DNA from 4 places in the Streptomyces sp. NPDC051173 genome. Region 1 is predicted to be linked to each of the others. Evidence: riboswitches for the same ligand, from Rfam matches in the RefSeq annotation. Region 1 holds a riboswitch; each other region holds the start of a gene.
The links. Region 1 has a riboswitch for cobalamin ahead of AB0435_RS02820 (HoxN/HupN/NixA family nickel/cobalt transporter). Riboswitches for the same ligand answer to the same signal wherever they lie in the genome.

Region 2: another riboswitch for cobalamin. It lies ahead of AB0435_RS30980 (cobalamin biosynthesis protein); the one in region 1 lies ahead of AB0435_RS02820 (HoxN/HupN/NixA family nickel/cobalt transporter).
Region 3: another riboswitch for cobalamin. It lies ahead of AB0435_RS30095 (prenyltransferase/squalene oxidase repeat-containing protein); the one in region 1 lies ahead of AB0435_RS02820 (HoxN/HupN/NixA family nickel/cobalt transporter).
Region 4: another riboswitch for cobalamin. It lies ahead of AB0435_RS03810 (ribonucleoside-diphosphate reductase subunit alpha); the one in region 1 lies ahead of AB0435_RS02820 (HoxN/HupN/NixA family nickel/cobalt transporter).

The regions. Positions count from the first base shown of each region.
Region 1 is NZ_JBFBBD010000002.1:292,500-299,762, forward strand. Features, by position in the region: gene AB0435_RS02800 (DUF2064 domain-containing protein) at 1-542, shown strand, start outside; gene AB0435_RS02805 (class I SAM-dependent methyltransferase) at 539-1,204, shown strand; gene AB0435_RS02810 (YidB family protein) at 1,257-1,787, opposite strand; partial or broken gene AB0435_RS02815 (NAD-dependent epimerase/dehydratase family protein) at 1,764-2,801, opposite strand; gene AB0435_RS02820 (HoxN/HupN/NixA family nickel/cobalt transporter) at 2,884-4,014, opposite strand; cobalamin riboswitch at 4,046-4,264, opposite strand; gene AB0435_RS02825 (APC family permease) at 4,443-5,999, shown strand; gene AB0435_RS02830 (YIP1 family protein) at 6,074-6,679, shown strand; gene AB0435_RS02835 (cytochrome P450) at 6,834-7,263, opposite strand, start outside.
Region 2 is NZ_JBFBBD010000097.1:4,142-11,404, reverse strand. Features, by position in the region: gene AB0435_RS30990 (inorganic phosphate transporter) at 1-709, shown strand, start outside; gene AB0435_RS30985 (hypothetical protein) at 722-934, shown strand; cobalamin riboswitch at 1,600-1,726, shown strand; gene AB0435_RS30980 (cobalamin biosynthesis protein) at 1,845-2,831, shown strand; gene AB0435_RS30975 (cobyric acid synthase) at 2,861-4,513, shown strand; gene AB0435_RS30970 (putative cobaltochelatase) at 4,513-6,606, shown strand; gene cobO (cob(I)yrinic acid a,c-diamide adenosyltransferase) at 6,606-7,202, shown strand; gene AB0435_RS30960 (cobyrinate a,c-diamide synthase) at 7,196-7,263, shown strand, end outside.
Region 3 is NZ_JBFBBD010000089.1:3,425-10,687, forward strand. Features, by position in the region: gene AB0435_RS30085 (CbiQ family ECF transporter T component) at 1-723, opposite strand, end outside; gene AB0435_RS30090 (SCO2322 family protein) at 780-1,436, opposite strand; gene AB0435_RS30095 (prenyltransferase/squalene oxidase repeat-containing protein) at 1,454-2,746, opposite strand; cobalamin riboswitch at 2,965-3,118, opposite strand; gene AB0435_RS30100 (aldehyde dehydrogenase) at 3,447-4,895, shown strand; gene lanKC (class III lanthionine synthetase LanKC) at 5,086-7,263, shown strand, end outside.
Region 4 is NZ_JBFBBD010000004.1:24,099-31,361, reverse strand. Features, by position in the region: gene AB0435_RS03810 (ribonucleoside-diphosphate reductase subunit alpha) at 1-2,080, opposite strand, end outside; cobalamin riboswitch at 2,237-2,395, opposite strand; gene mctP (monocarboxylate uptake permease MctP) at 2,723-4,348, opposite strand; gene AB0435_RS03800 (DUF3311 domain-containing protein) at 4,345-4,617, opposite strand; gene AB0435_RS03795 (hypothetical protein) at 4,718-5,620, opposite strand; partial or broken gene AB0435_RS03790 (hypothetical protein) at 5,853-6,104, opposite strand; gene AB0435_RS03785 (hypothetical protein) at 6,265-6,738, opposite strand; gene AB0435_RS03780 (hypothetical protein) at 6,767-7,024, opposite strand.

The sequences.
Region 1 (7,263 bases):
TGGCCGCCCGGATCGCCGAGGCCGCGCTCGCCGACACCTTGCGGGCCGTGCTCGCCATGCCCGCGCGGCGGCGCGTGCTCGTCCTCGACGGCCGGCCCGGGCGCTGGCTGCCTCCCGGGTTCGACGTCGTGCCGCAGTGCGCGGGCGGGCTCGACGAGCGGCTCGCGGCCGCCTTCGCCGGGTGCGCGGGGCCCGCGCTGCTCATCGGCATGGACACCCCGCAGGTCACCGCCGGGCTGCTGGCCCCCGCGCTGGCGGACGACGCGTGGCGCGGGTGCGACGCGTGGTTCGGTCCGGCCGCCGACGGCGGGTTCTGGGCGCTCGGCATGGCGGAACCCCGGCCCGGCCTGGTGCGCGGCGTCCCCATGTCCACGGCCCGCACCGGGGCCGCCCAGCGGCGCCGTCTCACCGAGGCCGGGCTCGCCGTGCGCGACCTGCCCGAACTCCGTGACGTGGACACCGCCGAGGACGCGGCCCACGTCGCGGCCGCGGCACCGCACGGGCTCTTCGCGGCGGCCGTCGCGGCCGGGGCCGCCCGGTGACCCTCGGCGAACTGACCGTGCGCCGGACCACCGGCGCCTGGAGCTCCGACCCCTACGCGGACGCCGTCCACATCGGCCGCGGCCCGCTCTTCCTGCGCCGCGCGGACGGCTGGCTGCTGCCCCTCGAAGTGGAGCGCTGGTGCGCCGACGCGGACCCTGCCGACATGACCGTGCTCGACCGCTGCGAGGGCGAGGTCATCGACATCGGCTGCGGCCCCGGCCGCCTCGTCACCGCCCTGGCCGCGCTGGGCCGCCCGGCCCTGGGCGTCGACGTGAGCCCGGCGGCCGTCGCCCGCACCCGCCGCACGGGAGGCACGGCGCTCTGCCGTTCGGTGTTCAACCCCCTGCCGGGCGAGGGCCGTTGGGGCACCGCACTGCTCGTCGACGGGAACATCGGGATCGGCGGTGACCCCCGCGCCCTCCTGGCCCGGGTCGCCGCCATCACCGCGCCGCGCGGGCTCCTCCTCGTCGAGGCCGCCACGGCGGACGTCGACGAGCGGGTGCGGGTGCGGGTGGACGACGGCCGGGGACGGCTGGGGCCGGCGTTCCCCTGGGCGCGGGTGGGGATGACCGCGCTGCTGCGGCACGCGGACGCGGTGGGGTGGCGGATGGCGGACCGCTGGGAGTCGGCGGAGCGTCCGTTCGCGGCGCTGCGGCTCTGACGCGGGCCACGGCGCGGCGGGCGGCTGCCCGGGCGGGGATCCCCCGCCCGGGTCAGCCGCCCTGATGGTGGGCGATCACTTCTTCCAGGGAGCCCTGGGGGACCTCGCCCGTGGGCGTCAGTTTGTCGACCGCCTGCGGAATCACCCGGGCGAGCTGGTCCGCCGCTTCCTCCGGGGTGACGCCCGCCTTCTGGGCGACGTGGTCGAGCGCCTGATAGGGCAGTGCCTGCGCCACTTCCGGGCCGCTGACCGGCTCGTTGGGCCCGGTGGCCACCCAGGAACCGGTCTTCGCGCCGAGACCGCCCTCCTGGAGCTGCTGCAGCAGGCCGGAGAGCGACTCCCCTCCCCCGCTGCCGAGCGCGCCGAGCAGCGAGCCCAGCAGAGAGCCTTCCTTGCTGCCGCCGAGCAGCCCGCCGAGCAGGGTTCCCAGGTCGTTGTCCGCCATGTCTGCCGCCTTTCCCGGAAGCGCACCGATATGCCATCCATCTATCCCGGGACGGCGGCTCCGGCCCGGGATGGCGGGATGTTCACCCGTACGCAGCCACGGTCGGACGCGCTGTGGCGCCCGTGCGAACTCGGCCATTCCTTCCGTGAAACCGACCTCCGCGCGCCAGCCCAGCTCCTCGCGCAGGCGCCGCGACGACGCGGTGATGTGGCGGACGTCGCCGAGCCGGTACTCGCCCGTGACGACGGGCGCCGGTCCGCCGTGCGCGGCGGCCAGGGTGGCGGCCATCTCCCCGATGGTGTGCGGGGTGTCGCTGCCGCAGTTGAACGCGCGCAGGGTGCCCGCGGGGCGGTGGGCGAGGTGTTCGAGCGCGAGGGCGTTCGCCGCGGCCACGTCCCGTACGTGCACGAAGTCGCGCCGCTGGCGGCCGTCCTCGAAGACGCGGGGTCCCTCGCCGCGGGCGAGCGAGGAGCGGAAGAAGGAGGCGACGCCCGCGTACGGGGTGTCGCGGGGCATCCCCGGGCCGTAGACGTTGTGGTAGCGCAGGGACACCGCCGTGCCGCCGGTGGCGCGGGCCCAGGCGGCGGCCAGGTGTTCCTGGGCGAGCTTGGTCGTCGCGTAGACGTTGCGGGGGTCGGCGGGCGCCTCCTCGTCGACGAGGCCCGGCGTCAGTTCCCGGCCGCAGCGCGGGCAGTGGGGTTCGTAGCGCCCGGCGTCGAGGTCCGCGGCCGCCCTCGGGCCGGGGCGCACCACGCCGTGCCGAGGGCACACGTAGTGGCCCTCGCCGTAGACGACCATGGAGCCGGCGAGGACCAGGCGGCGTACGCCCGCGGCGGCCATCTCCGCGAGGAGGACGGCCGTGCCGAGGTCGTTGCAGCCCACATAGGCGGGCGCGTCGGCGAAGTCCTTGCCGAGGCCGACCATCGCGGCCTGGTGGCAGACGGCGTCGATGCCGCGCAGGGCACCGGCCACGGCCACGCGGTCACGGAGGTCGGCGCCGGTCCACTCGACACCGGGGGGCCGGGGCGGTGCCTCGGGGTGGGCCGCGGGCAGCAGTGCGTCGAGGACGACGGGCCGGTGCCCGCGTGCGGTGAGTGCGGTGACGATGTGCGAGCCGATGAAGCCCGCGCCTCCGGTGACGAGTACGCGCATGGTCCCGACGTTAGGGGCGCGGGCGGCGGGGCGCCCGTCCTGGCGCCCCGCCGTCACCGGTCCGTAAGAACCGCGCCGGCCGTCAGGCCGCCTCGCTCGTGGCCGTGGCCGCGCGCGCCGCCCAGCGCTGCTCGACCTTGCCGAACCGCCAGTAGGCGAGCGCGGCCGCCCAGACGACCACGAAGAGGCCGACGATCACGAAGCCGACGTTGTCGAGGTCGAGGCCGGAGATCCAGCCGGTGACCGGGTCGTTCATGTCGAGCTTGTCGTGCAGCACGGTGACCAGCTCGATGGTGCCGATGAGGAAGGCGACGGCGATCGACAGGCCGGTGATGGTGAGGTTGTAGTAGACCTTGCGGACGGGGTTGGAGAACGCCCACTGGTAGGCGAAGTTCATGAACGTGCCGTCGAGGGTGTCGAAGAGGCTCATCCCGGCGGCGAACAGCAGCGGCAGGCACAGGATCGCGTACCACGGCAGCCCGGCGGCCGCGCCGCTGCCCGCCATCACCATGAGGGTGACCTCGGTGGCGGTGTCGAAGCCGAGGCCGAAGAGGAAGCCCAGCGGGTACATCTGGCCGGGGCGGGTGATGGAGCGGGTGAAGCGGCCGAGGATGCGGTTCATGAAGCCGCGCGAGTCCAGGTGCTGCTCCAGCTCGGCCTCGTCGTAGCGGCCCTCGCGCATCGCGCGGAAGATGCGCAGGATGCCCGCGAGAGCGACGAGGTTGAGGGCGGCGATGAGGTAGAGGAAGCCGCCGGAGACCGAGGTGCCCACGACGCCGAGGGTCTGGTGGGTGGTGGAGTCCTCGTCCATCAGCTTCCCGGCGATCTGGGTGCCGCCCGCCACCAGGGCCGCCATGACGACGACCACGCTGGAGTGGCCGAGGGCGAACCAGAAGCCGACCGAGACCGGGCGCTTGCCGTCGGCCATCAGCTTGCGGGTGGTGTTGTCGATGGCGGCGATGTGGTCGGCGTCGAAGGCGTGCCGCATGCCGAGGGTGTAGGCGGTGACGCCGAGCCCGACGCCGTAGACCTTGGAGTCCACGGTGTAGTGGTCGGGGACGACGAGCAGATAGAGCACGCCGAAGGCGACGACGTGCAGGGCGGCTATGACGCCCAGGAGGCCGGCGGTGCGCACGGTGTCCTGGCGGCGCCAGCGGAAGGCGGGCAGGCCGCCGGTGGCGGGCCCGGCGGGGGTTCGGGTGGGCAGGGTCATCTTGCGGGTCACGCTCCAGCACCTCGTGGATCTTCTCGTGAGATGCCGTGGCCGGTCTCCTGGCTTACGGGTTCGCTCGCGCCCGCCCCTGCCTTCCCGGCAGCCGGCTGCGGCCAGTGGCTCCACGCGCCCGTGGGTGCGCGCGGAACGGGACGGTAACTCCCCGATCACAGTGGCGAGGGCCGCTCCGGAGTGGGACCACGAGGGTCCGTCACCGGTCTTCCCGAGCACCACGGCCGGGCCACTTTAACGCCCTGACCGGCGGGAGTGGCAAAGAAGTGGCAGTTGCCATAGGGAAGCAGGAAGCAACCTTGACCTCTCGCGACTCCGCCCGCCGTTCCTTGGCGCCGATGCTGGACGTGCCCCGCGGGCCGGTGCTACCAGTGCAGTTGACGGGTCACCCCGTCCGGCAGAGAGAGGGCACACCCATGGCGGACACCGGACAGGAACCGGAGCAACGGGTCGGATTCGTACGCCGGATCGGGCTGTTCCAGGCCACCACCATCAACATGAGCCAGATGTGCGGTATCGGGCCCTTCGTCACCATCCCCCTGATGGTGACGGCGTTCGGCGGCCCGCAGGCGGTGATCGGATTCGTCGCGGGCGCGCTGCTGGCGCTCGCCGACGGGCTGATCTGGGCGGAGCTGGGCGCCTCGCTGCCGGGGGCGGGCGGCAGTTACGTGTATCTGCGGCAGGCGTTCCAGTACCGCAGCGGGAAGCTGATGCCGTTCCTGTTCGTGTGGACGGCCATGCTGTTCATCCCGCTGGGCATGTCGACGGGGATCATCGGCTTCGTGCAGTACCTCGGCTATCTGTGGCCGGGCATGGGGCAGACCGCCGGGGACCTCGTGGGGCTCGCGGTCATCGTGCTCATCGTCGCGGCGCTGTGGCGGCGGGTCGAGAACATCGCACGGCTCACCGTGGTGCTGTGGGCGGTGATGATCGCCTCGGTCGTCCTCGTCATCGTCGCGGCGTTCACCCACTTCAGCCCCGACCGCGCCTTCACCTACCCCGCCCACGCCTTCGAGCTGACGACCAATCACTTCTGGATCGGCTTCGCGGCGGGCCTGACCATCGGCATCTACGACTACCTCGGCTACAACACCGCCGCCTACATGGGCGCCGAGATCAAGAACCCCGGACGGACGCTGCCGCGCGCGATCGTCTACTCCATCCTCGGCATCATGGCGATCTATCTGCTGCTCCAGATCGGCACGCTGGGGGTCGTCGACTGGAAGCAGATGCTCGACGAGAACTCCACGGCGCACTCCTCCGTGGCCTCCGCGGTCCTGGAGGCGGCCTGGGGCAAGGGCGCGGCCCGGACGATCACGGTGCTGATCCTCGTCACGGCCGTCGCCTCCGTCCTCACCGGGCTCCTCGGCGGCTCCCGCGTGCCCTACGACGCCGCGCGGGACAAGGTCTTCTTCCGCTCCTTCGGCAGCCTGCACCCGCGCCACCACTTCCCGGTGCTGGGCCTGGCGTCGATGGGGGTCATCACTTGCGTCGGCTTCCTGATCGGCCGTCATACGGACCTGACCACGCTGATCCAGCTGCTGACGACCGTGATGGTGATCGTCCAGGCACTGGCCCAGGTGGCGGCGGTGTCGGTGCTGCGCCGCCGGCAGCCGGGGCTGCGCCGCCCGTACCGCATGTGGCTCTATCCGCTGCCGAGCCTGGTGGCGCTCGTGGGCTGGCTGGTGATCTACGGCTACGCGGACAAGAACTCCCCCGGCCGGCACCCCATCGAATGGTCGCTCGCCTGGGTCGCCGCGGGCTGCGTGGCGTTCGTGCTCTGGGCGCGCTACGAGAAGGTGTGGCCGTTCGGGCCGCGCGAGATCTCGGAGGAGTACCTGCACGCCCCCGACCCCGACGCGGGCGCCGATCCCGACGGCTCCACGGGCCCGGGAGCGGGCCCCGACCCTGACGCCGGGCCGGGCGCGGGCCCGGGCGCCGACACCGATCCCAGGGCTCCCGAACCGGTCTGACGCCGCCTCACGCACGAGGGGCCGAGCGGCCCGGCCACCGGTGACCGGGCCGCTCGGTGATAGAAATTGCATCCATGCCCGTGACCCCCTCACCCTCCGCGCCCCCGGCCTCCTCACCGCACGCCCCGGCCGCGGCACCGCGCAGACTGCTCTGGCACCGCCTCATATTCGGGCTGTGGTTCCGGCCGGTCGAAGTGCTCGACGAGGCCCGGGACCGCAGCGTCTGGGGTGCGGCGACGTTCCTGTGCCTGCTCGCCGGGCTGCTGGGGACGCTGGGCAGGGGCGACTTCCGGGCGCAGTGGCAGGTCAGTCCCACGCTCGCCATGGAGGCGGTGGCCATCGCCGACGGCGTCCTGCTCCTCGCCAGCCTGCTGCTGGGCGCCGCCACGCACGCGATCGCCCGCCGGCTCGGCGGCAACGGCAAGTTCGGCCCGACGGTCACCCTGTTCGTGGTGATCTTCTGGGCGACGGACCTGCCACGGCTGGCCCTCGACGCCTGGCTGCCGGGCGGCTCCTATCCCGTACGGGCCGCGGCCTGGATCACCGCGGGCTTCGGATACGCCTTCTCCGCGCTGCTGATCCGGGGCCAGCACCACCTGCCGACGCACAAGGCGGTGGCGGCGGTGAGCATTCAGATGCTGGCGGCGGTCGCGCTGCTGAAGTTCCCGGCCGGCGGCTGAGGTCCGGACCGGCGACGGCCGTCGCGCACGGAGGAGATCCGTGGCGGAAGTCGACGGCCCGCCCGGTGCGACGGGGGATGCACACCGGGCGGGCTCACGCACAGTTCTACCTCATCAAGGATGGGTCATGCATCAAAAACCTGTTCGGCTTTTTCTATGACCACCGCACGGGGAGCGAAATCAAGCCACGCGCCCGCACCGAAGGCCGCCACTTGAGCTCCTCGCGCGGAACGTCGAGCTCCAGCGACGGGAACCGCTCCAACAGCGCTGCCAGCGCCGTTTCCGTCTCCATCCTGGCCAGCGGCGCTCCCAGGCAGTAGTGGATGCCGTGCCCCAGCGCCAGATGCCCGGAACGATCACGGTTCGGATCCAGCCGTTCCGGATCGACGAAGTGACGAGGATCACGATTCGCGGAGGCGACGGCGAGCAGCACGGTCTCGCCCGCGGGCACCGTGACCCCGCCGATCTCGATGTCCTCCAGCGGAAATCGCCTGATCGCCAGGGGTGCGGGTCCGTCCCACCGGTTGAACTCCTCGACCGCCGCGCCGAGTCCGGCCGGATCCGATCGCAAGGATTCCATCAAG
Region 2 (7,263 bases), on a different contig from region 1:
CGCCTCCGCCGCCCTCGTCTCCCTCGCCCACGGCACCAACGACGCGCAGAAGACGATGGGTGTCATCACCCTCGCGCTGGTCACCGGCGGCGTCGTCGCCCCGCACTCCGACCCGCCGCTGTGGGTCATCGTCTCCGCGGGCCTGGCCATCGCGCTCGGTACGTACCTGGGCGGCTGGCGCATCATCCGTACGCTCGGCAAGGGCCTCACCGACATCCAGCCGCCGCAGGGCTTCGCCGCCCAGACCGGCGCCGCGACCGTGATCCTCGCCTCCTCGCACATCGGCTTCGCCCTCTCCACCACCCAGGTCTGCTCCGGCGCGATCATGGGCTCCGGCCTCGGCCGCAAGGGCGGCGTGGTGCGCTGGTCGACCGCGGGCCGGATGGCGATCGCCTGGTGCCTGACGCTCCCGGCCGCGGGCATCGTCGCCGGTGGCGCGGCGTTCCTCGCCGACCAGGGCGACTGGGGCGTCACCACCGTCGCCGTGCTCGGCCTGCTGGTGTGCGGCGCGATCTACGCCGCTTCCCGCCGCAAGCCGGTCACCCACGACAGCGTCAACGAGGTCCAGGCGGAAGCGGCCGAGCCGGCCGGTGTGGTCACCGCCGCGCTCCAGGCCGTCGCCCCGCCGCCGGCCGGTCCCGTGACCGCCGCCCCGGTGGTCGCCGTCTCCCCCGAACCCGGGCGCACCCCCGCCGCCGCGGCGAGCTAAGGAATCCACACCATGCAGATCGACTGGGCAGCTCTTGGGCAGGTCTTCGGCGTCAGCCTCGTCGTGACCGTCGGATTGGTCGGCGTCTTCACACTGGGGATCGTCGGCACGTCGCGCTCCGCGGGCAGCGCGGCTCCGGGGGTCCTGGCGCGGTCCGGAGCGTACGCGTGCTTTGCGCTGTGCGCGGCGGCTGTGGGGTACGGGATCTTTTTGATCGTGGGGTAGGTGGGGGCCGGGGCTCAGCCCCGGATCCCTGACCCGCGGGTGGGTTGCCGCCTGCGGCGGGGCTTGTTCCCCAGCCCCGCCCTTCCCCGAACTGGGGCACGCGCCCCAGACCCCCGGCTGCGGGCCGGTCGGCGCCTGCGGCGGGCTTTGTTCCCCTACCCCGCCCCTTCCCGAAACTGGGGCGCTGCCCCAGACCCCGAACCTCGGGTCCGTTGCCTCCCCCCAGCTACCGCTGGGAGGTGCCCCCAACGGGCTGAATTTCGCGCACCCGGCGGAAAGAAAAGAACAGCGCGCCCGGCGGAAGAGGGAGGCGTGCCCGGTTGGAAGAACGGCGCACCGGCCGAAAAGAATGGCGCGCCCCGAGGGTCTACGCCCCCGCCGGCCTTCAACTTGCTCTCCGGCGGAGGGGGTGGGGCCGGAGGGTGAGGTTCTGGAACGCGGTGCGTCGTCACAGCACTCAATACGCCTCACGGCGCCACGCACCGCGTTCCAGGTCCTCAGCCCGGAGGCCACACCCCCGGTCCAGCCACAAACCCAGCCCGGCCGGCGATTGAGGCCACGCCCGAAGGACGAACCCGCCGGCAAAGCCCAGCTCACCCGCCCAACGGGAAAGTTGACGCCCGTTCACACCCCATGGTGGACTTCCGAGGCCAAACGGCGACAGCAGAGGAAGCCGGTGTGAGTCCGGCGCGGTCCCGCCACTGTCACCGGGGAGCGTTCCCCCAAGCACTACCGCCACGGCCGCGAGGCCGGAAGGCAGGGGGCGGCGTCGATCCGGGAGCCAGGAGACTCTGGTCGCCGGTCACGTCGAGCCAGGGCGCGGACCCTGAGTGAGGACACATCGCCATGCCCGGCCGCCGACCACCCCTTTCCCCTGGATCCAGGTACCACACGACGGCGGTCTGATCCGATGCGCGCCGATCACCTCGGTTTCGCGTGCGGTGCCGCGCTCGGCTTCCTCGGCGACCTCGCTCTCGGCGACCCCCGCCGCGGCCATCCCGTGGCCGCTTTCGGGCGTGCCGCGCAGGCCGTGGAGCAGCGGCTGTGGCGGGATCACCGCGGTCACGGCGCCCTGCACACGCTGCTGTGCGCGGGCGGCACCGTGGCCGCCGCCGGTGCGCTGGCCCGTGCCGTACGCCCCTCCCCCGCCGCCACGGTCGCCCTGACCGCCGCCACCACCTGGGCCGTGCTGGGCGGCACTTCGCTGGGCCGTGAGGCCCGCGCCGTCGGAGGCGCGCTCGCCGCGGGTGACCTGGAGGTCGCCCGGGAGCGGCTGCCCCATCTGTGCGGGCGCGACCCGGAGGCGCTGGACGGTCCGCAGATGGCCCGCGCCGTCGTGGAGTCCGTCGCCGAGAACACCTCCGACGCCGTCGTGGGCGCCCTCGTCTGGGGTGCGCTGGGCGGTGTCCCGGGGCTGGCCGGTTTCCGCGCCGTCAACACCCTGGATGCGATGGTGGGCCACAAGTCGCCCCGTTACCGGCGCTTCGGCTGGGCCGCGGCCCGGCTCGACGACGTCGTCGGCTGGCCCGGCGCCCGGCTCACCGCCACCCTCGCCGTGCTCGCCGGCCCCGACCCGCGGGGCGCCTGGCGGGTGGCCCGGCGCGACGCGTCCCGGCACCCGAGCCCCAACGCGGGCCCGGTGGAAGCCGCGTTCGCCGGGGCGCTCGGCGTACGCCTCGGCGGCACCCTCGCCTACAAGGGCCGCGTCGAGCACCGCCCGGTCCTGGGCGCGGAGAACCGCCCGGTGGAGACCGCCGACATCGAGCGCGCCGTGCGGCTCTCCCGGCGGGTGTCGCTGCTGGCGCTGGGCGTCGCGATCGGGGTGCGGGCCGCCGTCTCCCGGGGCCGTGCGGCGGGCAGTCTTTCCCCAGATCGCCTTACGAGGAGGAGCCGGTGACAGCGGACAAGGGCGGGTCCTCGGGCCCGCTGGGCGGGGGCCTGCTCGTGGCCGGGACGACCTCGGACGCGGGCAAGAGCGTGGTGACCGCCGGGATCTGCCGGTGGCTGGTCCGCAAGGGCGTCAAGGTCGCGCCGTTCAAGGCGCAGAACATGTCGCTCAACTCCTTCGTGACCCGCGAGGGCGCGGAGATAGGCCGCGCCCAGGCCATGCAGGCCGCTGCGGCCCGGGTCGAGCCGTCGGCCCTGATGAACCCCGTGCTGCTCAAGCCCGGCGGCGACCGCAGCAGTCAGGTGGTGCTGATGGGCAAGCCGGTGGGTGAGCTCAGCGCGCGCGGCTACCACTCCGGCCGCCAGGAGCAGCTGTTCGGCACGGTGACCGACTGCCTGGCCGAGCTGCGGCGCACCCATGACGCGGTGATCTGCGAGGGCGCGGGCAGCCCCGCCGAGATCAATCTGCGGCGCACGGACATCGTCAACATGGGCATAGCCCGTGCGGCGCGGCTGCCGGTCGTCGTGGTCGGTGACATCGACCGGGGCGGGGTGTTCGCGTCGTTCTTCGGTACGACGGCGCTGCTGTCCCGCGAGGACCAGGCGCACATAGCGGGCTATCTGGTCAACAAGTTCCGGGGGGACGTGACGCTGCTGGAGCCCGGCCTGGAGATGCTGCGCGGCCTGACCGGGCGGCCCACGGTCGGCGTGCTGCCGTTCGCCCACGGCCTCGGCATCGACGAGGAGGACGGCCTGCGGGTGTCGATGCGCGGCGCGGTGCGGGAGTCGGTGGTCGCCCCGCCGCACGGCGCCGACGTGCTGCGGGTCGCGGTGTGCGCGGTGCCGCTGATGTCGAACTTCACCGACGTCGACGCGCTCGCCGCCGAACCGGGCGTGGTCGTACGGTTCGTGGACCGCCCGGAGGAGCTCCTCGACGCGGACCTGGTCGTCGTGCCGGGCACCCGCGGCACCGTGCGGGCGCTCGCCTGGCTGCGCGAGCGCGGGCTGGCGGACGCGATCGCGCGGCGCGCGGCGGAGGGCCGGCCGGTGCTGGGCATCTGCGGCGGCTTCCAGCTGCTGGGCGAGCGCATCGAGGACGAGGTCGAGTCGAGGGCGGGCACGGTCGAGGGCCTGGGCCTGCTGCCGGTACGGGTGCGGTTCGCGGTGGAGAAGACGCTGGCCCGGCCGGCCGGCGAGGCACTCGGCGAGCGGGTGGAGGGCTACGAGATCCACCACGGTGTCGCCGAAGTGCTCGGCGGCGATGAGCCGTTCCTGGACGGCTGCCGGTCGGGGTCCGTATGGGGCACGCACTGGCACGGCTCGCTGGAGAGCGACGGCTTCCGGCGGGCGTTCCTGCGGAGAGTCGCCGAGGCGGCGGGCCGGTCGTTCGTACCGGCTCCGGACACGTCGTTCGCGGCGCTGCGCGAGGAGCAGCTGGACCGGCTCGGCGATCTCATAGAACAGCACGCGGACACGGACGCGCTGCTGCGGCTGATCGAGGACGGGGTTCCGGCGGGACTGCCGTTCATACCGCCGGGGGCGCCGCCTTCGCCCGCGCGGAGAGAACAGGGCCCGGACCGTCGCGGTCCTGGCATCACCCCCGCTCGCGCGGGGAACGGCGACACGCTGCCGGAGCCGGCGACCGCCGGCACGCCCAGTGGGATCGATTCCCTCGAAGGGGGTAACACCTGATGGCCTCGGCCACCTATCCGTTCACCGCGATCGTCGGCATGGACGACATGCGGCTGGGCCTGTTGCTCAACGCCCTCTCACCGGCCATCGGCGGAGTGCTCGTACGGGGCGAGAAGGGCACCGCCAAGACGACGACGGTCAGGGCACTCTCCGCGCTGCTGCCCGAGGTCGCGACCATCACCGGCTGCCGGTTCTCGTGCGACCCGGCGGCCCCGGACCCCGCCTGCCCGGACGGTCCGCACGAGGACGGCGCCCCGCACGCCCCGCGCCCCGCGCGCATGGCCGAGCTGCCGGTGGGCGCCTCGGAGGACCGGCTCGTCGGCGCGCTCGACATCGAGCGCGCGCTGGGCGAGGGCGTCAAGGCCTTCGAACCGGGCCTGCTGGCGGCCGCGCACCGGGGCGTTCTCTACGTCGACGAGGTCAACCTCCTGGGGGACCACCTCGTGGACTCGCTCCTCGACGCGGCCGCGACCGGCTCCTCGTCCGTCGAGCGCGAAGGCGTCTCCGTCCGCCACGCCAGCCGCTTCCTCCTCGTCGGCACCATGAACCCCGAGGAGGGCGAGCTGCGCCCGCAGCTCCTCGACCGCTTCGGGCTGACCGTCGAGGTCGCCGCGTCCCGCGAGCCCGACGAGCGGGTCGAGGTCGTACGCCGCCGGCTCGCCCACGACGAGGACCCGGCCGCCTTCACCGCCAAGTGGGCCGCCGAGGAGGACGCGCTGCGCGAGCGCATCGCCGCCGCGCGCGCCCTGCTGCCGGCGGTACGGCTCGGCGACGGCGCGCTGCGCCGGATCGCCGCCGTGTGCGCCGGTTTCGAGGTGGACGGCATGCGTGCCGACATCGTCACCGCGCGCACCGCGACCGCGCTCGCCTCATGGGCGGGCCGTACGGACGTCGTCACCGAGGACGTACGGCAGGCGGCCCTGCTGGCTCTCCCCCACCGACGACGGCGCAACCCCTTCGACGCTCCCGGTCTGGACGAGGACAAACTCGACGAGATCCTGCGGCAGTTCGAGGACGACGAGCCGGAGCCCGAGCCCGACCCGGAGCCGGAGGGCCCGGACGGCGGTCCCGGCGACGACGGCCCCGGCGGTGGCGAGCCGCCGCGGGACGCGGACGGGCCCGGCACCCCGGACGTCCCCGAGCAGGGCGGGTCGCGGGAGAACGCCCCGGCGCGGCAGGAGGGTTCGGCCCCCGAGGCGCACGGCGAGCAGGGCGCGGCCGACGGGCGGGAGCGCCCGACGGAGGGCGGTGACGCCCCGGCGGTCGCCGCCGCGGACCCGTTCCGTGCGCGCAAGTTCGACGTTCCGGGCCTGGGTGAGGGCGCGGACGGGCGGCGTTCGCGGGCGCGTACCGCGCACGGCCGGACGACGGGGGCCCGGCGCCCGCGGGGCGCGCTGGGGAAGCTGCACCTGGCGGCGACCGTACGGGCGGCGGCGCCGCACCAGCGGGCGCGCGGGCGCGGCGGGCCGGGCCTGGTCGTGCGCCGTGACGACCTGCGGGAGGCGGTGCGCGAGGGGCGCGAGGGGAATCTCGTGCTGTTCGTCGTGGACGCGTCCGGTTCGATGGCGGCGCGCAAGCGGATGGGCGCGGTCAAGGGCGCGGTGCTGTCGCTGCTGCTCGACGCGTACCAGCGCCGGGACAAGATCGGGATGATCACCTTCCGGGGCGCGGGCGCGGACGTGGCGCTGCCGCCGACGTCGTCGGTGGACGTGGGCGCGGCCCGGCTGGAGAGGTTGCCGACCGGTGGCCGTACGCCGCTGGCGGCGGGGCTGCTCCAGGCGCACGAGGTGCTGCGGGTGGAGCGGCTGCGTGACCCGTCGCGGCGGCCGCTGCTGGTCGTCGTGACCGACGGGCGGGCGACGGGCGGCCCGGAGCCGCTGGCCCGGGCGGCGCGTGCCGCACGGCTGCTGGCGGGCGAGGGCACGGCGTCGGTGGTCGTGGACTGCGAGACGGGCCCGGTGCGGCTCGGGCTGGCGGCCGAGCTGGGCCGTGAACTGCGGGGCCCGGTGGTCACGCTGGAGGAACTGCGCGCGGACAGCGTCTCCGCGCTCGTACGCACCGTGAGGAACACGAGCTCCAGGAGGGCCGCTTAATGCCGCAGGGACAGCCGACCGTCGTTCCGGACGACGGTCTCACCACGCGCCAGCGCCGCAACAGGCCGCTGGTCTTCGTCCACACGGGCATCGGCAAGGGCAAGTCGACGGCCGCGTTCGGGCTGGCGCTGCGCGCGTGGAACCAGGGGTGGCCGGTCGGGGTTTTCCAGTTCGTGAAGTCCGCGAAGTGGAAGGTCGGCGAGGAGCGGGCGCTGAAGGTGCTCGGCGAATCGGGCGAGGGCGGCACGGTCGCCTGGCACAAGATGGGCGAGGGCTGGTCCTGGGTGCAGCGTGACATCGCCTCCAGCGAGGAGGCGGCGCGCGAGGGCTGGGAGCAGGTGAAGCGGGACCTGGCGGCGGAGTCGTACAAGCTCTACGTGCTGGACGAGTTCGCGTATCCGATGCACTGGGGGTGGATCGACACGGACGAGGTGGTCTCGGTGCTGCGGGACCGGCCCGGCACCCAGCACGTGGTGATCACCGGCCGCAACGCCCCGGAGAAGCTGGTCGACTTCGCCGACCTGGTGACGGACATGTCCAAGGTCAAGCACCCGATGGACGCGGGCCAGAAGGGCCAGCGGGGCATCGAGTGGTGAACGTCCCCCGCCTCGTCATCGCCGCGCCCGCCTCCGGTAGCGGCAAGACGACGGTCGCCAC
Region 3 (7,263 bases), on a different contig from region 1:
GAAGGTCATGGCGACGACGATCGCGACCCCCGCCTCGTAGAGCGCGCCCGGCAGGGACTTCAGGAGCCGGGCCGGGTTGGCGAGCGCGTTGGCCGCGCCGACGCAGACCAGCAGGGTGGCCAGCTTCAGCCCGTCGTACAGGGCGAAGACCAGGCCCTCGGCGCTCACCCGGCCACCGATCCGCACGCCCCGCGCCCAGTCCGGAAGCGGCACCTCCGGGAGGGTGACCAGGATGTGCGTGCCGGGGATCGGGGAGCCCAGCACGACCGCGAACACCAGCCGGATGCCGATGACGGCCAGCCCGAGCTTGAGGAACGCGCCGTACGAGCGCGCCCACGGCGCGTCCGTCCGCCGCGCCGCCACGACGTAACCGGCGACCGCGACGAGCAGCCCGAGGAGCAGGGGATTGGTGGTGCGCGACGCGGCGGTGGCCAGCCCGAGCGCCCACACCCACCAGGCCCCGGCGTGCAGCGCGTCGGCCCGGTGGGCGCGACGCCCGGGGGCGGTCTCCGCCGCCGGGTGGGTGCGGCGGGGCAGCCGGCCGCCCGGTCCGCGCGGGAGGTCGCCGCTGTCCGGCCGCCTCGGTGACGACAGCGGCCCCGACGGCGACGGGAGCCCCGGCGGCTCCGGCGACGACGGCGGCTTCGACGACGGCAGCGGCTCCGGCGACGGCAGCGGCTCCGGGCGGTCGGCCGACGGCCTCGTCGCCGACGGCTCCGTCATGGAGGCGGGCGCCGGCCGGTCCGCCGGCTGTGCCCGGTCGCCCCGCTCGCCCCCGCTCATCCGCGCTTGCGGCGGCGGGCCTGCCACACCCCGGCGGCGCCGAGGACGACCACCGCGGCGATGCCGCCGATCAGCCCGGCCGAGGGACCGCCGCCGGAACCGGAGGACTCCTGCGTGGCGGCCGGCTCCGCGCTTTCCGCGCTCTCCGCGCTCTTCTTGCCGTTCACCTGCTCACCACAGCCCGTCTTCGGGTAGCCCGCGATGGCGCACAGCAGCGCCGCGGAGTCGTACCGCAGCGGCTTGGCGGCGGCCGCGAGCGCCTCACCGGCACTGGCGTCCTTGCCGACCTGCGCGCACGCCGTACGCGCCGGGGGCGGGGTCTCGCCGGAGGGCGCGTCGGCGGGCGTGCCGAAGTCCAGGACGACGGCCACGCGCTTGTCGCCGTCCTTGGCGGGCGTCCGGTCGCACACCGCCCCGAAGCCGGGGGCGGTGCGCGGCTTCGCGGCGTTCTTCGAGTCCTCGCTCACGGCGAAGCGGAATCCGATGGTGTCGCCGTCGGCGGGACGCGTGGTGGCCGGGCCCTGGGTGGCGTACGCCCAGTCCTTGCCCTGGCCCTCCCAGAAGGACCAGTAGCGGTAGCCCGCCGCCTGGGCGGGCGCGGTGGCGAGGACGGCGAGGACCCCGGCGAACAGGAGGCAGCAGAGGGCGGCCAGGGACCGGTGCCCGGCCCTCACAGGTGGTTCTTCTTCTTGCGGCCGCTCAGCAGGAAGCCCGCGCCGACGCTCGCGACGAAGAAGACGCCGACGACCCACCAGATGCCCAGGCCCTTGCCGTCGTCCTTCTTCTTCTCGTCCTTCTTCTGCTCCTCCTTGCCCGACGGGGACGCCGCCGCCTCCGCCTTCGGACCCGTCGCGGTGAGCTGCGAGACGAGGTCCGCGCCGCCGAAGTCGCGCGGGTCCGCGCCCGCCGCGTGGGCGGCCAGGACGAGCTGGGCGTAGGCGGCGGGGCCCGCCTGCTCGGCCCAGGCCGCGGAGTTCTGCTCCAGCCACTTCAGCGGCTTCGCGGCGGCGTCGCGGTGACCGCCCGCCGCGAGGGCGATGACGGCCTCGGCGGTGTTGCCGTAGTCGGGGGCGGGCTTGTCGGCACCGGGCTGGGCGGCGACCAAGTGCGGGCCGTCCTGTTCCTTGTCCATGACCCGCGCGAGGTACGCGGACGCCGCGTCCGCCGCGGCCTTCGGGTCGGACGTCCCGGCCTCGTCGCCCTTGCAGGGCAGCGGCTCCGGAGCGGTGTTGTCCTTGCTCGCGGGCGCCACCGCGTAGCCCTTGCCGAGCCCGGCGAGGGCGGCCGCGGCCGTCGCGTCGGCGTTGGCCGCGAGCTTGCCGGACTTGTCGGGCTGGTACGCGAAGGACCCGCGGTCCGCCTCGGCGACGTCACAGCCCAGCCCGAAGGCGACGAGCCCGTCGTAGGCCGAGGCGCCCCGCTTGGAGGTCACCTTCTTGGGGTCCTCGCCCGCCGCGGCCAGCGCGCCGATCACGATCGAGGTGGAGTTGGCGTCGCTCGGGCCGCCGGGGTTGTAGGCCCAGCCGCCGTCCTCGTTCTGCGTGGACTTCAGCCACCCCACGGCCTTGGTCACGGCGGCACCGTGCCCGCCGAGCGCGGCGAGCGCCTGGACGGCGGCGGCCGTCGCGTTGCTGTCGAGCGGGGTCTTCGCGTCGCACGCCTTGCCGGCGTCGGCGCGGTAGGCGGTGAAGCCGCCGTCCGCGCACTGCTGCCCGGCCAGCCACTCGACGGCGGGCTTCGGGGACGCCACGCCCGCCGTGTGCTGCGCGAGCAGGGCCAGCGACTGCCGGAAGACACCGTCGAACTTCGGGTCCGAGGAGCCGAACAGGCCGGGGGCCGCCGGGGACGGGGACGCGTCCGCGGACGCGGCCGGTGCCATGACCGCGCCGGCCGCGCTCAGGACGGCGGCGGTGGCCAGGGCCGCGGCGCCGCGGCGCGCGTGGACGGCGAAGGAGGGGGCCATGGGGTGTCGGTGCCTCTCGGTGGGTGTCACTGCGAGTGTCGCTGCGGGTGTCATTGCGTGTGTCGTGGCGGGGGTTTCGTGGCCCGCGACGGCTGCGCGGCCGCGCACGGCGACCCCTCCGCGGTCGCTACCGCGGTGGCACCGGGCTCGGCTCCGCATGCCTCGACGGTGCCGGTGGACCGGGCGGTGCCGCCGTCTGGCGGCGCGACCGGGTCCGGGAGCCTGCCGCCTGGGACCGGGTGGTCCGGCTCGTACGGCCGCGCCGCGCCGGGCGGGGCGGGCGGGTCGTAGTGACGGTTGCGGGTCAGCGCCGGATTTGCACCGGCTTTCCCCGTTCCGAGGCGGGATGAAGTTGTCACGGACACTTTAGCTGTGTGCGGTGGGGGTGGATGGGTGGGCGGGTGAGCGGGCGGTGGGGGCCGGGGGCCGGGGGCTGTGGTTCGTGGGCCGGGGGTGTGGCCTCCGGGCTGAGGACCTGGAACGCGGTGCATGGCGCCGTCAGGCGCATTGCGTGCCGTGACCACGCACCGCGTTCCAGAACCTCACCCTCCGGCCCCACCCCCTCCCTCGTTCTTCGGCTCCCGGTTTGTTCTGGTCCCGCCCTCCGTCGTTCTTCGGCTGGTCCGCCATTGCTCACTCCGCCCGGAGCTGGTATCTCGTTCTGACGAGATGTCAGAAAAGCTAGGCGAGAGGCAGTGGTATGCCGGAGATCGTCGAGTACGGACAGCTCTTCATCGGCGGCAGGATGAGTGACCCGGCGGGGCGGGGCGTCATCGAGGTCGTCTCGCCGCACAGCGAGGAGGTCATCGGGCGCGTGCCCCACGCCGGCCGTGCGGACGTCGACCGGGCCGTCGCCGCGGCCCGTACCGCCTTCGACTCCGGCGTCTGGGCCGACCGGCCCCTCGCCGAGCGGATCGAGGTCGTCACCCGGATCAAGGACGGTATCGCCGCGCGCCACGAGGAGATCGCCGAGGTCATCTCCGCGCAGAACGGCTCGCCCCGTTCGTGGAGCGTCCTCGCGCAGGCGCTCGGCGCGATGATGGTGTGGGACTGCGCGATCGGCGTCGCCCGGGAGATCCCGTACGAGGAGCGGCGGGACGGGGTGCTCGGGCCGCTGCTGGTGCGGCGCGAGCCCGTCGGGGTGGTCGCGGCCGTCGTCCCGTGGAACGTCCCCCAGTTCGTGGCCGCCGCGAAGCTCGCGCCCGCGCTGCTCACGGGCTGTTCGGTGGTGCTCAAGCCGGCCCCCGAGACGCCCCTGGACGCCTATATCCTCGCCGAGATCGTCGCGGAGTCCGGGCTGCCGGAGGGTGTCCTCTCCATCCTGCCCGCCGGGCGCGAGGTGGGGGAGTACCTCGTCGGGCACCCCGGGGTCGACAAGGTGTCTTTCACCGGGTCGGTCGCCTCCGGCAAGCGCGTCATGGAGGTCGCCGCCCGCAACCTCACCCGCGTCACCCTGGAGCTCGGCGGGAAGTCCGCCGCGATCATCCTCCCCGACGCCGACCTGGAGGCCGCCGTCGCGGGCATCGTGCCCAGCGCCTGGATGAACAACGGCCAGGCGTGCGTCGCCCAGACCCGCATCCTCGTCCCCCGTGTCCACTACGACGAACTGGCCGGGCGCTTCGCCGCGGCCGCCGACGCCCTCGTCGTCGGTGATCCTCTCGACCCGGCCACACAGGTCGGGCCGCTGGTCGCGCAGCGGCAGCAGCGGCGCTCGCTGGACTACATCGCGCTCGGGCAGCGCGAGGGTGCCAAGGTCCTCGCGGGCGGCGGTCGCCCGGCGGCCCACGAGCGCGGGTGGTACGTCGAGCCCACCCTCTTCGGCGAGGTCACCAACGCCATGCGGATCGCCCGCGAGGAGATCTTCGGCCCCGTCATCTGCCTGCTGCCCTACGAGGACGAGGAGGAGGCCGTGCGCATCGCCGACGACTCCGACTACGGCCTGTCCGGCAGCGTCTGGACCGCCGACGTCGAACGCGGCATCGCCATCGCCCGCCGCGTGCGGACCGGCACCTACTCCGTCAACACCTTCAGCCTCGACATGCTCGGCCCCTTCGGCGGCTACAAGAACTCCGGCCTGGGCCGCGAGTTCGGCCCCGAGGGCTTCGCGGCCTACCAGGAGCTCAAGATGATCCACTTGCCCGCCTCGTAGCGCCGCGCCACCGAAGGAGCGGTCTCCCTCCGGAGGGAGACCGCGCGCCTCGCCCCAGGTGGCTCAACTCCCGGACGGCTCCCCGCCGGTTACTTGTGAGTTCCGCACTGCCTGTTCATGACAGATGCGACTGGCCCGTCCCCCCCGCGCCGTGGAAATCTCGACGCAACGCAGCCGAGGGGGGCATCCGATGGACAAGCGGTACGAGGTCTACTGCCTGGCCGACAGGCACTTCTACGAGACCCCGGACCGCTTGCCCTCCGCCGGGAAGGGCGCCGAGGGGACGGGTCCGAGCGCACTGTTCGAGACCGCGCGGCGCCCGGTCCCGGCCGGCTGGGGCACCGCGCGCAGCGGCGACTGGCTCCACCTCCGGCCGCTGGACGCCACCGGCGAGCCCCGCCCCGGACAGCCGCTCCAGGGCTGGAAGATCCACGTGTCCGCGACGGCGGACACCGCGGACAAGACCGCCGCCGACGTCTGGGACTACTGCGTCGAGCGGTGCATCCCCTTCAAGTTCGTGCCCGGCCCGCACCTGCTGCACTTGCGCAACACCAAATACGCCGGGCGCGACCACAGCGGGAAGTTCATCACGGTCTACCCCGACGGCGAGGAGCAGCTGCGCACCACGCTCACCGAGCTGCACGCGCTCATCGGCGGCCGCCCCGGGCCGTACATCCTCACCGACCTGCGCTGGCACGAGGGCCCGCTCTACGTCCGCTACGGCGCCTTCGCCCGCCGCTTCTGCGTCGACGACCGCGGCACGCTCGTGCCCGCCGTCGAGAACGCCGAGGGGCAGCTCGTGCCCGACGCGCGCACCCCCGCCTTCCAGGTGCCCGCCTGGGTCACCCTCCCCGCCTTCCTCGAACCCCACCTCGCGGCACGCAACGCCACCACCGTCGGCGACCTCCCGTACCGCATCGAGAAGGCCCTGCACTTCTCCAACGGCGGCGGTGTCTATACGGGCACCGACACCCGCGACGGCCGTAAGGCCGTCCTCAAGGAAGGGCGCCCGCACGCCGGGCTCGCCTCCGACGGCGCCGACGCCGTCGCCCGGCTGGAGCGCGAGAAGGCCGCGCTGGAGCGGCTGACCGGCCTCGGTGTCGCCCCCGAGGTCCGCGACTGGTTCACGCTCGGCGACCACAGCTTCCTCGTCATGGACTTCATCGAGGGCCGCACCCTCAACTCCTTCTTCGCCGAGCGCCACCCCCTGCTCACGGCCGACCCCGACCCCGCCGCCACGGCCGACTACACGGCCTGGGCGCTGCGTATCCACCGCGCGGTCGAGGAGGCCGTCACCGCCGTGCACGCCAGGGGGCTGGTCTTCAACGACCTGCACATGTTCAACATCATGGTCGCGCCCGACGAACGCTCCGTCGCCCTCATCGACTTCGAGGCCGCGGCCCCCGCCGCCGAGCACGGCCGCCAGGTCGTCGCCCACCCCGGCTTCTTCGCGCCGCCGGACCGCAGGGGCCCGGACGTGGACCGCTACGCCCTGGCCTGCCTGCGGCTCGCGCTGTTCCTGCCCGTCACCATGCTGTTCGTCATCGACCGGGGCAAGGCCGCGCACCTGGCCGAGGTGATCGCCGAACAGTTCCCCGTGCCACGGGAGTTCCTCGACGAAGCGGTCGCGGAGATCACCCGCGACACCTCGCCCGCCGGGCGGGCGCGCACGGGCCGGGCCGTCGCCGCGCTGCCCGCCACCGACGACTGGCCGCGCGCCCGCGACTCGATGGTCCGCGCGATCCTCGCCTCCGCGACGCCCGACCGCGACGACCGGCTGTTCCCCGGCGACATCGCGCAGTTCGGCGAGGGCGGCGGCCTCGGGCTCGCGCACGGCGCCGCCGGGGTGCTGCACGCCTTCGCCGAGACGGGCGTGGAGCGCTACGAAGAGGGCGAGCGGTGGCTCCTCGACCACACCGACCCGCTGCCCGCCGGCACCCCGCTCGGCCTCTACGACGGCATCGCCGGGATCGCCCTCACCCTCGACCGCCTCGGCCACACCCGCCGCTCCCTCGACCTCACCGGGACCCTGCTCGACGAGAAGTGGCAGCGCCTCACCTCCGACCTCAGGAGCGGCCTGGCCGGGATCGGCCTCGCCCTCGACCACCTCGCGGCGACCACGGGCGAACGGCAGCTCCACGACCGGGCCCTGGAGGCCGCGCAGCTCCTCGCCGACCGGCTGGCCGCCGACGCCGCGGCACCCGCCGACCCGGCCCGCCGCCGCGCCGGGCTCGGCCGCGGCTGCGCGGGCCAGGCACTGCTCTTCCTGCGGCTGTACGAGCGCACCCGCGCCCCCGCCCTGCTCGACCTCGCGGGAACGGCCCTGCGGGCGGACCTCGACCGCTGCGTACGGCGGGAGAACGGCGCC
Region 4 (7,263 bases), on a different contig from region 1:
AGGCGGTGCGGTAGAGGTCGCGCACCTCCTGCGGGATCCAGTTCATGTCCTGGATCGAGCCGTTGGCGTCCGTCATGGCGTCACGGGTGGTGCGGTCCCACACGCCGAGCTTCTTCAGGTCCTCCACCAGGTAGGTGTTGACCTGGAGGAACTCACCGCTGAGCGTTTCGCGCTTGAAGAGGTTGGAGACCTGCGGCTCGATGCACTCGTACACGCCCGCGATGGACGCGATGGTGGCCGTCGGGGCGATCGCCAGCAGCAGCGAGTTGCGCATGCCGACCTGGGCGATGCGGGCGCGCAGCGCCGCCCAGCGGTCGGCCCAGCGCTGCTCGGCGTTCGGGTAGTGGTCCGGGTGCAGCACGCCGCGGGCGGTGCGGGTCGCGGACCAGGCCGGGTGCGGGCCGTGCCGCTCGGCGAGGTCGGCGGACGCCTCGTACGCCGCGAGCATGATCCGCTCGGAGATCCGGGTGGACAGCTCCTTCGCCTCGGGGGAGTCGAAGGGCAGACGGAGCCGGAAGAAGACGTCCTGGAGGCCCATCAGGCCCAGGCCCACCGGGCGCCAGCGGCTGTTGGAGTTGCCGGCCTGCTCGGTCGGGTAGAAGTTGATGTCCACGACGCGGTCGAGGAACGTCACGGCCGTACGGACCGTACGGTCGAGCTTCTCCCAGTCCATCTCGCCGTCGGTGCCCAGGTGCTGCGCCAGGTTGACCGAGCCGAGGTTGCAGACGGCCGTCTCGCCGTCGTCGGTGACCTCGAGGATCTCGGTGCACAGGTTCGAGGAGTGGACGACCTTGCCGGGCTCGGCCGTCTGGTTCGCGGTGCGGTTGGACGCGTCCTTGAAGGTCATCCAGCCGTTGCCGGTCTGCGCGAGGGTGCGCATCATCCGGGAGTACAGCACGCGCGCCGGGATCTGCTTGACGGCCTTGCCCTCGGCCTCGTACCTGCGGTACGCGGCGTCGAACTCGTCGCCGTAGAGGTCGACCAGATCGGGCGTGTCGGCCGGGGAGAACAGCGACCAGTCGGCGTCCGCCTCGACGCGGCGCATGAACTCGTCCGGGATCCAGTGCGCGGTGTTGAGGTTGTGCGTGCGGCGGGCCTCCTCACCGGTGTTGTCGCGGAGCTCCAGGAACTCCTCGATGTCCGCGTGCCACGTCTCCAGATAGACGCAGGCCGCGCCCTTGCGCCGGCCGCCCTGGTTGACCGCCGCCACGGAGGCGTCGAGCGTGCGCAGGAACGGCACGATGCCGTTGGAGTGGCCGTTGGTGCCCCGGATCAGCGAGCCGCGCGAGCGGATGCGGCTGTAGGACAGGCCGATGCCGCCGGCGTGCTTCGACAGGCGCGCCACCTGGTGGTAGCGGTCGTAGATCGAGTCCAGCTCGTCCAGCGGCGAGTCCAGCAGGTAGCAGGACGACATCTGCGGGTGGCGGGTGCCGGAGTTGAAGAGCGTGGGGGAGGAGGGCAGGTACGACAGGGTGCTCGTCAGCGCGTAGAGCTCGGCGACGTCCTCCAGGGCCCGCACCGAGTGGTCCTCGGCCAGGCCGCAGGCCACGCGCAGCAGGAAGTGCTGCGGCGTCTCGATGACCTGCCGGGTGATCGGGTGGCGCAGCAGGTAGCGGCTGTGCAGGGTGCGCAGGCCGAAGTAGCCGAAGCGGTCGTCGGCGCCGTCGGCGAGCGCCTTCCCGACGAGCTCGTCGAGGCGCGCGGCGTGCGTCGTGACGAAGGCGGCGGTGTCGTCGGCGATCAGGCCCTCGCGGTGGCCGGTCGCGACGGACGCGGAGAAGGAGACGGCGCCCTGCCCGGCGGCCTCCTCGGCGATGGCGAGGGTGAGCAGGCGGGCCGCGAGCTTGGAGTACTCGGGCTCCTCGGCGATCAGGCCGGCGGCGGCCTCGGTGGCCAGGGACCGCAGTTCGGCCTCGTCCGAGCCCGGGTGGCGGCCCCGCAGCGCGGCGGCGGCGACCTTTCCGGGGTCGGTGGCGGGCAGATCGGCGGTGAGGTCGGTCAGGGTGCGCAGCAGCGCGGTCCCGGGGCCGCCGGTCGCTTCCGCGGACGTTGAGACCGGATCGGCGGGCGCGATGGTCACTGAGGCTCTCCCTCGCTCGGCAAGGGGCCGGGCGGGTGGCGCGCGACGGGCGCGTACGGGCATGCCTGAAGCACCAGGGCATGCTCGTAGCGTCCATCGGCCCAACCCGCGAGGCCCGGACGAATACAAAACGCCCGGTGCGAGCCGGTGCGGCTCAGCGGTGGGCGTGCTGTCGGCAGGTACTCGGACTCCTGCATGCGTCATTACGGCATACATGCACCGTTGCGGGACAGTTCCGGATTTCCACCGGATTCCCCTGCGACGACAGCGAGGACGAGCATACATCTAGTGCTGGCCGTCGCACGCACCACCACATCTTGTGTCGTGCGGTAATCGAGCGGGTCGGAATGTGCTAACAGGGCCTGCCCGTACGGGGCATGACGGAGGGCCGTCACGCGCCTCCGGGGAGGCGCGACGGCCCTCGGCGACCGGCGGGGTGGACGGCCGGCCGGAAGTCGTTCTGGGACCCCTCCAGGGGCTCGCGATTGGGTATCTCGGGAGCGCCCGGGGGGTCGGGGCGAAGGTCCTGCCGAACTCGGCCCGTCCGGCGTTTGAGGACACCGCGCGGAGCGTGGTTCGGGGGTCCGGGGTCTCCCCGGTTTCGGGAAGGGGCGGGGTTGGGGAAGAAGCCCGCCGCAGGCGTCAGTGACCTCCGGGGGCCCCCGCCGTCGCCGGCGGCAGTTCCTCCGCCACGCCCGGATCACCCGCATCCGCCGTGTAGTCAGATGGTTTTGTCTCGTCCACCCCGTCCCGCACGCCCACCGCCTTGAACACGAACGTGAGCACGACGGCGACAAGCACATTCAGGACGAAAGCCGTAAGCCCGATGTACCCCTTCTCCCCGATGAAGGGAATCAGGTTGGTATTCCCGAAATGATCCTGAGTGGCACTCGGCGTGTCGTACGCCCGCCATGTCCCGTACGCCATCCCGACCGCCCACCCCGCCAGCAGACCCCACCGGTGGAACCAGCGGGTGAACAGCCCGCCGACGAGCGCCGGCACGGTCTGCAGGATCCAGATGCCGCCGAGCAGCTGGAAATTGATCGCGACCGTCTTGTCCATCGTCAGGACGAAGATCAGGGCGCCGACCTTCACCAGCAGCGAGGCGAGCTTGGAGACCTTGGCCTCGCGCTCGGGTGAGGCATCGGGCCGGATGAAGTCCTTGTAGATGTTCCGCGTGAAGAGATTCGCCGCGGCGATGGACATGATCGCCGCCGGCACCAGCGCGCCGATCCCGATCGCCGCGAAGGCGACGCCCGTGAACCAGTCCGGGAACATGTCCTCGAAGAGCTGCGGAATGGCCAGCTGGCCGTTCTTCACCTTGACGCCCGCGGCGATCGCCATGAAGCCGAGCATGGCCAGCAGGCCCAGCATCAGCGAATAGAGCGGCAGGATCGTGGTGTTGCGGCGGATGACATTGCGGCTCTTGCTGGAGAGGACCGCGGTCACCGAATGCGGATAGAGGAAGAGCGCCATCGCCGAGCCGAGCGCGAGCGTCGCGTACGCCCATTGCGCGTCCGGACCGGTCACCAGGGAGCCGCGCGGTCTGCCCGTCGCGGGATCCTTCTGGGCGAAGGCGTCACCCGCCTTCGCGAAGATGTGCTCGAAACCCCCCAGCCTGATGGGGATGTAGATGATGGCCACGACGATCACGATGTAGACCAGCGCGTCCTTGACGAACGCGATCATCGCGGGCGCGCGCAGCCCGGCCGAATACGTATAGGCCGCGAGCACGCCGAACGCGATGAGCAGCGGCAGGTCCTTCATGAACCAGTTGGATCCACCGCCGACCCCGAGCACGTCCAGCACGGCCTGGATGCCGACGAGTTGGAGCGCGATGTACGGCATGGTCGCGAGCAGCCCGGTCAGCGCGAGGGCCAGCGAAAGCCCCTTCGACCCGAACCGGCCGCGCACGAAGTCCGAGGACGTCACATAACCGTGCTTGTGCGCCACCGACCACAGCCGGGGCAGGAAGGTGAACACCAGCGGATAACAGAGGATCGTGTAGGGCACCGCGAAGAATCCCGCCGCGCCGCCCGCGTAGATGGCCGCCGGTACGGCGACGAAGGTGTACGCGGTATAGAGGTCGCCGCCCAGCAGGAACCAGGTGATCCAGGTGCCGAACGATCGCCCGCCCAGCCCCCACTCGTCGAGGCTGTCCGCGTTCTCCGCGCGCCGCCACCGGGAGGCGACGAATCCCATCACCGTGACGACCAGGAAGAAGAAGATGAACACGGCGAGCGCCACGCCGTTCACGCCGTTCTTCACGCCCGCTCACCTCCCTTGCGGATCCGCTCGTGGCGGCGGACCATCGCGTACGCGATGACGGTGAGCGCGGTCGAGATCAGCACCCAGAGCATCTGGTACCAGTAGAAGAACGGAATCCCGATGAACGCGGGCGTGAGCCGGGAAAAGGAGTCGACCCACAGCATCGCGACGAAGGGAATGGCGAGACACACCCCGGCCACGACCATCGGCACCGTGACGACAACGGCCCTGCGGCCGCTCTCCGGCGGCTCCATCGGTGGTTCTGTCATGGTGGCGACTCCCCCTTGGTGATCACTACGTGATGCGCAGGAAATCTAGGTCAGGGGCGTGGGGGGAGTCACCCCCTGTCCGCATATCGGTATGGCAACGTCACCCGGCGGGCCGCGCCTGGACGTACGCCTCCAGCGAGGCCCGAACGGCGCTCATGCCGCGCCGAGTTGCGGCCACCGCCCCGGAAGCGTCGCTTCCGGCCGTCTCCAGCCGGCAGTCACGGCACGCGGTCTCGTCGGCGACGGGCCGGATCATCCGGCCGCAGGTGCCGGTGCAGGCACGCAGGGGCTGGGGACGCGGCGCCGGCTCGGGGCGGGGGTCCGGCATCTTGCGCGCGAGCCGGTCGCGGAGGATCCCGGCGGGGGAGCGGACGGGCTCCGGCAGCCCGTCGGTGAGCGCCTCCCGCATCTCCTGGAGCGTGGCCCCGCGCGCCAGCCATTCGCCTGCCAGCGGGGCGAGCCGCTCGACGTCCCGCCCGGAGATCCGCCGCAGGCGCCGTTCGGTATGACACACGGCGGCGAGCGCTCGCGCGCCGCGCTCGGCGAGGGGGTGGGGGGTGTTCTCCCCGGTGTTCTCTTCTTGGGAACGACCGACGGCCGGGGCATCCGGCTGACCGACGGCCGGTCCGGCGTCACTCGGTGGCGTGATCCCGTCCCGTACGGCGAGCGGTGGCGTGACCCCGTCCCGCACGGCGAGCGCCTGGTCCTCGGTCAACGGCACGTTGGACACCAACTGCCGCGTCCTCCACAGCCCTCCGGCGCCCTGCCCCCGCCACTCGTGGAAATACCCCTCGGCGGCCAACTCCCGCTTGGCGCGGGTGAACGCGGTCTTCTTGATCCCGGCCTGCTCGGCGGTCTTCGACAGCCGCTGATCGACGCCGTCGGGAAGCGAGAGCTGCCAGGTGAGGAGCCGAACGGCGTCGGAGGAGAGGCGGGGGTGGCGGATGATCTCGTTGGGGACCTGAGAGAAGAAGCGCGCGGGGGCGATAGCATGCTTGAGCATTCTGGGGGAGTCCTGTCCCTCGTGGGTGTAGACCCCCTTCGCCGGTTGCCGCCAGCGTGGGGGGTCGCTTCGTCCCGTCTCGGAACGAAGCGGAAGAATCCTGGTCACCGTATCGCGATAGCGCCGTGGGCGAAGTCCCTCTTAAGGGTTAACTCGCCTGTCAATTCTGGACAGTTGGGGTTCGGATCGAATCTGCACGTCCATCGGTCGGACGATCCGCGCCCGCGTTCACTCAGGCCGGCGACTTCGCCAGCAGGACCACCTGATCGGTTTCAACGTCGAACCCGAGGACGGGGCGACTGTGGTCACTGCCCTCGGAATCCATCAGCACCGGCTTACCCAGTCGTCGGCCGATCGCCGCGAGGAAGCCGCAGAACACGTCGAGCCGCTCTTGTCCTTGGAGTTCCCGCAGGTCGACATCGAAGTTGATCTGCTCCGCCGCGTTGAAGCGGAAGATCGCCAACACGTCGGCAGCCGGCCAGACGGCACAACCCGCGCTGAGCCCAACAACGGCGACGATCCGCCGCTTTGTGCAGTACCCGTCCACTGACGTTGCCGTCAACCGTTGCCGTCAAGACACCCAGAAGCCCCGCTGATGATCTTCAGCGGGGCTTCTGCCGTGGGCCTTCTACTACGGGCCGAAATTACAGCCCGGAGCCTGAGGTGATTCTCCGGACAATCAAATTCTCACCCAATTCTGGGATCTCTTCAACCAGTCGCGAGTGCGCCGATTGAAGAAACTCCGAGATCTTCTCCAGCAGCTCTCCACTAGCCACCGACGCCTGCTCCGGCTTTTTCGATGAGCTCACCGAGATGCTGTCGCCAGCCTGGCGAAGCCTGATGACCTCCTCGCTCTCCGTGAAGCCGAATGCCGCATCCTCCCCACGGGAGATCCGCTCGACCACTCCACGGAGAGACAGTGCCAGATCCACGAGCGTCACAAATCTCTTCTTCGAGATGATCTCCACGTCGTCCACGACCATCTCGACGTTGACCCCGAAGTACTTGTAGCGAAGGTCAATCTCCGCAATGCCCGCAGGATCGCCCTGCTTAGCGCCATCCCAGGTCCTACGCCAGGGCGAGGCAGGCTCCGGGAGGGAGAAGGAAAGGTTAATCATGTTTTCTCCTCGCAGAAACTTCACTCACCTAGTACGGGAAGGCAGTCACGACTTTCCCGTCATTCACAATCACGCGAATGCTGGTCAGGTCTCCACCCCCATTCGCCGGGCCTGCCTTGCCGACGGTGGTACCGAAGTCCCATTCGTAGATCTGACCAGGCCGGGCCGCGCCAGTGACCGGATCTGGCGTATTCGGCTTAGGGGTGCCTCGATTGATGGTGTCAGCGATCCTCTGGCGCAGCACCTTTTCCTTCCCTGTGAATATTCCCGACGCATCGTCGGTCATTGATCCACCGGGCCTGTGGCGGTCCAGAACATGCTGCCAATCGCCATCATCAAGGGCCGTCTTCCCGCAAATCCCGGAATTGTGAACCAAGATCGGCGTGCTGCCAGCGAGTACATAGTACGTGTGGCACGGCGCCCGGCCCTACCTGCTTCTTCGCAGCTCAGCGGCGTTTTGACGGTCTGTCGGGGTCCATGGCTGTGCACTGGTGTGCGTGGTTGTTGCCGTCACTACTGCCGTCA